DNA from 2 places in the Phytobacter palmae genome. Region 1 is predicted to be linked to the other one. Evidence: predicted binding sites of a transcription regulator. Region 1 holds the regulator's gene; the other holds the start of a gene.
The links. Region 1 encodes Fur, which represses iron uptake genes when iron is present. Its sites were predicted from a motif close to ATAATAATGAGAACNACTATCAA; they were not measured.
Positions count from the first base shown of each region.

Region 2: a site for Fur is predicted at 1,004-1,026, ahead of zupT (zinc transporter ZupT). Genes of this name have one in related genera too.

Region 1 is NZ_JBCIVJ010000001.1:54,802-57,008, reverse strand. It holds gene chiP (chitoporin ChiP) at 1-645, shown strand, start outside; gene chiQ (ChiQ/YbfN family lipoprotein) at 663-998, shown strand; gene fur (ferric iron uptake transcriptional regulator) at 1,095-1,547, opposite strand; gene fldA (flavodoxin FldA) at 1,837-2,207, opposite strand, start outside.
Region 2 is NZ_JBCIVJ010000017.1:66,128-68,334, reverse strand. It holds gene AAIG39_RS19260 (hypothetical protein) at 1-189, shown strand, start outside; gene zupT (zinc transporter ZupT) at 212-991, opposite strand; gene ygiD (4,5-DOPA-extradiol-dioxygenase) at 1,189-1,977, shown strand; gene AAIG39_RS19245 (glutathionylspermidine synthase family protein) at 2,101-2,207, opposite strand, start outside.

The sequences.
Region 1 (2,207 bases):
AAAGCCAGCTATAAGTTTGACGTCGCAGGGAACCCACTCTCCACCAGTTATCAATTTTATGGCTCGCGCGACAAGGCTGATAACAACACCATTAACGATACTTACGACGGCACCGCATGGCTACAGGCGCTCACCTTTGGTTATACGGTCGGTCCGGTGGATTTACGCCTTGAGGGTACCTGGGTCAGGGCTGATGGTCGCCAGGGCTATTTCAATTCACGTATGACGCCACTGTATGGCTCTTCTAATGGTCGTCTGGATATCTGGTGGGACAACCGTTCTGACTTCAACGCCCATAACGAGAAATCCGTCTTTGTCGGTGCCATGTATGACCTGAAAGGCTGGAATATGCCTGGTTGGGCGGTTGGTGCATCGTATGTGTATGGCTGGGATGCCAAACCGTCCAATGTCTCCTCTGGCGATAAATACTACGATGCGGGCAACACCATTAAAGAGTCAGCGTACAGTCTCGACCTGCTTTACACCGTGCAGGAAGGGATGGCAAAAGGCACGTTGTTCAAGCTGCACTTCACCCAATATGATAACCATTCCAGTATCCCGAGCTGGGGTGGCGGGTATAACAACATCTTCCAGGACGAACGTGACGTGAAGTTTATCGTCATTGCGCCGCTGAATATTTTCTAATGACAGGGAGTGCCATGATGATGAAACCAATATTACTTGCCCTGCTGACGCTGGGGCTTGCCGCCTGTGTGCAACAGCCTCAGGCGCCGAGGGAAGATGTACGATTAAAAGAGGCTTACAGCGCCTGTATTAATACGGCGGAAGGATCACCGGAGAAAACCGCGGCGTGCAGAAGCGTACTGGATGTTCTGCGCAAAGAGAAAGCGCACCAGCAATTTGCGGAGGAAGAGAGTGTGCGCACGCTGGATTATCAGCGGTGCCTTGAAGCGACGCATACCGGAAACGGGCAGGCGGTGAAGACTCGCTGTGACCAGATCTGGCAGGAGATTCATAGCCATAACACGATGAATTAACCGTGTGAAAAAGCCCGCTTCGGCGGGCCTTTTGATGTTATGAACGCAGAAATAAAAAAGCCAACCCGAAGGTTGGCTATATAACGAAGTCGATTATTATTTCTCAACCGCTTCGTGCGCGTTTTCGTCAGTACGGCAGTCGCCTTCGGCGCAGTGGCCATACAGATACAGACTGTGGTTAGTCAGACGAATACCATGCCTTGACGCAATCTCACGCTGACGCGCTTCGATAGAGTCATCACTAAACTCGATCACTTTGCCGCAATCCAGGCAAATCAGGTGGTCGTGGTGATGCTGCTGGGTCAGTTCAAAGACGGACTTACCGCCTTCAAAATTATGGCGGGTCACGATCCCGGCATCGTCGAACTGGTTAAGTACACGGTACACCGTCGCCAGTCCAATCTCTTCGCCCATGTCGATCAGGCGCTTATATAAATCTTCCGCACTGACATGATGGTTCTCCGGCTCCTGAAGCACTTCCAGGATTTTTAACCGAGGAAGCGTGACTTTCAGGCCGGCCTTCTTTAATGCGGTATTGTTGTCAGTCATGCGGAATCTGTCCTGTTGCTAAACGATTCACTTCCCGTTGGGAAGCTACAAGGAATGCACCTGGGATAATGCGTCTCATTATAGAACTGCCATGCCTGAATGAAAACTGCAAGTCCTCAAGTAAAGTAAGCTTATAAAACGTGGTAGCGTCTACAAAGTCCTTTGTGATACCCGTTTTAATCAGGGGCCATTGTACAGCGCTGGAGAAAAAAGTTAAAAAATTGTAGCAATTATTTCCATCGCTTTTATCTATTAATCAGGCGCAACCAGCAGGTTGCGCCAAACATCATCAGGCATTGATGATGTCATTCAGATGAAGTTCTTCGGAAATCTGTTTCACCCATTTATCAACACGGCCAGCGGTCAGTTCAGGCTGACGGTCTTCGTCAATGGCAAGGCCAACGAAGTGGTCATCGTCTGCCAGACCTTTGGACGCTTCAAAATGGTAACCCTCGGTAGGCCAGTGGCCTACGATAGTTGCGCCGCGCGGTTCAATGATGTCACGGATAGTGCCCAATGCATCACAGAAATACTCTGCATAGTCTTCCTGATCGCCACAACCAAAAAGGGCAACCAGTTTGCCGTTAAAATCGATATCTTCCAGCGTCGGGAAAAAGTCATCCCAGTCACACTGTGCTTCACCATAATACCAGGTCGGGA
Region 2 (2,207 bases), on a different contig from region 1:
TTGGTCGTTGTGTTCGTGATGTTCGCACATATCATGTGCTTGCGACGTAATTGCAGGGCATTTCGCCAGGATCGTGATGCGCAACAGGAAGGATACCAGCGCGCGTTAAAGATCATCCAGTCGATGCAAGCAAAGGAGCAAGAGCAGGTGAAAGCTGAGGCGGCCTCCGGAAGCGGCGTTGCTCAATAGGCGCGAGCAACGCCTGTATGTATTAACCCAATCCCATTGTTTGTAGCGCAACCAGGCTAAGACCCATCACTGACATCCCACAAAGCACGCCATAGCTTGGGTTGTTGTTGGGGTCGATCTCTTTTGCCAGCGGCATCAGTTCATCGACAGAGAGCGCGACCATAATTCCGGCAACCGCCGCCATGACCGCCGCCATCACCATCGGGGAGACCAGACTTCCCAGAATCAGCCAGGCCAGAACCCCACCAAGAATTTCTGCAAGCCCGGAAATCCCCGCCCAAAAAATTGCCGTGCCCTTTGAACCAGTTGCCGCATAAACCGGGCCGGCAACCGCAAGGCCTTCTGGAATATTGTGCAAGGCTACCGCCAGGGCAATACCGAAACCCAGTTCAAGGTCGTTACTGGCTGTCACAAAGGTGGCGATGCCCTCCGGAAAGTTATGCAGGCTGATACCCAGCGTTAATAAGATCGCCGTACGTTGAATTTTGCGGGAGGCAGGGTGCTGTGAACACGCGCTCTGCATTAAATCCTGCGGATGCGCATGGGGGAGCATACGGTCAAGAGCAAAATAGCCCAACAGGCCAATGACGAACATCCCGTAGCCCAGCATGGGTGACATGCCCTCAGTTGCCAGTGCGGCTGGTAACATCTCCATAAGGGAGATAAGCAGCATAATGCCGGCGGCAAATCCCAGCGAGAATGCCAGTACACGGTTTGACGGTTTCTGGCCAAGAACCCCCAGAAAGGCGCCGATAAAGGTGGCAGCGCCGGCAAGTAACGTCAGAATCAGTGGGGCTGACATCTCTCTCTCCTTATGATAATGCTTCTCATTAATGTTAAATATTAATGGATGCCAAAGCGAGGCCGTTGCGTTACCTTTACGCAATCCTTACATTCAAAAATTCTGAATATCTTCATCATGCTAATCTGAGTTCATCACCCGGGGAATAAGCGTAATGTGTGTTCATCAAATATGACACACTCAGTAAGGATATCATCATGTCTGCACCTCGCATGCCAGCACTGTTTTTGGGCCACGGCAGCCCGATGAATGTTCTGGAAGATAACGTTTATACCCGCGCCTGGGCTCGGCTTGGCGAAACATTGCCGCGTCCTAAAGCTATTGTGGTTGTCTCAGCGCACTGGTTTACGCGTGGTACCGGGGTAACGGCGATGGAAGCGCCGCAGACAATTCATGACTTTGGCGGTTTCCCTCAGGCGCTGTACGACACCCATTACCCGGCTCCGGGTTCACCTGCGCTGGCCCGGCATCTGGTTGAACTGTTATCACCCGTGCCGGTTACTCTGGATAAAGAAGCATGGGGTTTTGACCACGGCTCCTGGGGCGTGTTGATCAAAATGTATCCGAATGCCGATATTCCGATGGTGCAGTTGAGTATCGACAGTACCAAACCGGCGGCATGGCATATGGAAGTGGGGCGTAAGCTGGCAGCACTGCGTGATGAAGGCATTATGCTGGTGGCGAGCGGTAACGTAGTGCATAACCTGCGCACGGCACGCTGGCATGGCGATAGCTCGCCTTATCCGTGGGCGACCGCTTTCAATGAATTTGTGAAGGATAACCTGACGTGGAAAGGGCCGACCGAGCAACATCCGTTGGTTAATTATCTGGAACATGAAGGCGGTTCACTTTCTAACCCGACACCGGACCATTTCCTGCCGCTGCTCTATGTGCTGGGGGCGTGGGATGGGGTGGAGAGTATCTCGATTCCGGTAGACGGTCTTGAGATGGGCAGCCTCAGTATGTTGTCGGTGCAGATAGGCTAAGGCTTTGTTGCCGGGTAAGCGTACAGTATGCGTACCCGGGATATTCCCGAATGCGGCGGTTGCCTTATCCGGGCGACGGCTCAGGAGCCCCGGGTAAGTGCGCCCAGGGCTTCTGGATGCACATTATTCAACAAAGACATGCGGATAGAAGCGCGACAGATCCTGAGTGATCAACGCCCGGTCTTCACGAATGCCAATACCTGCGGGTTGATCGTTGATAAGCCAACTGC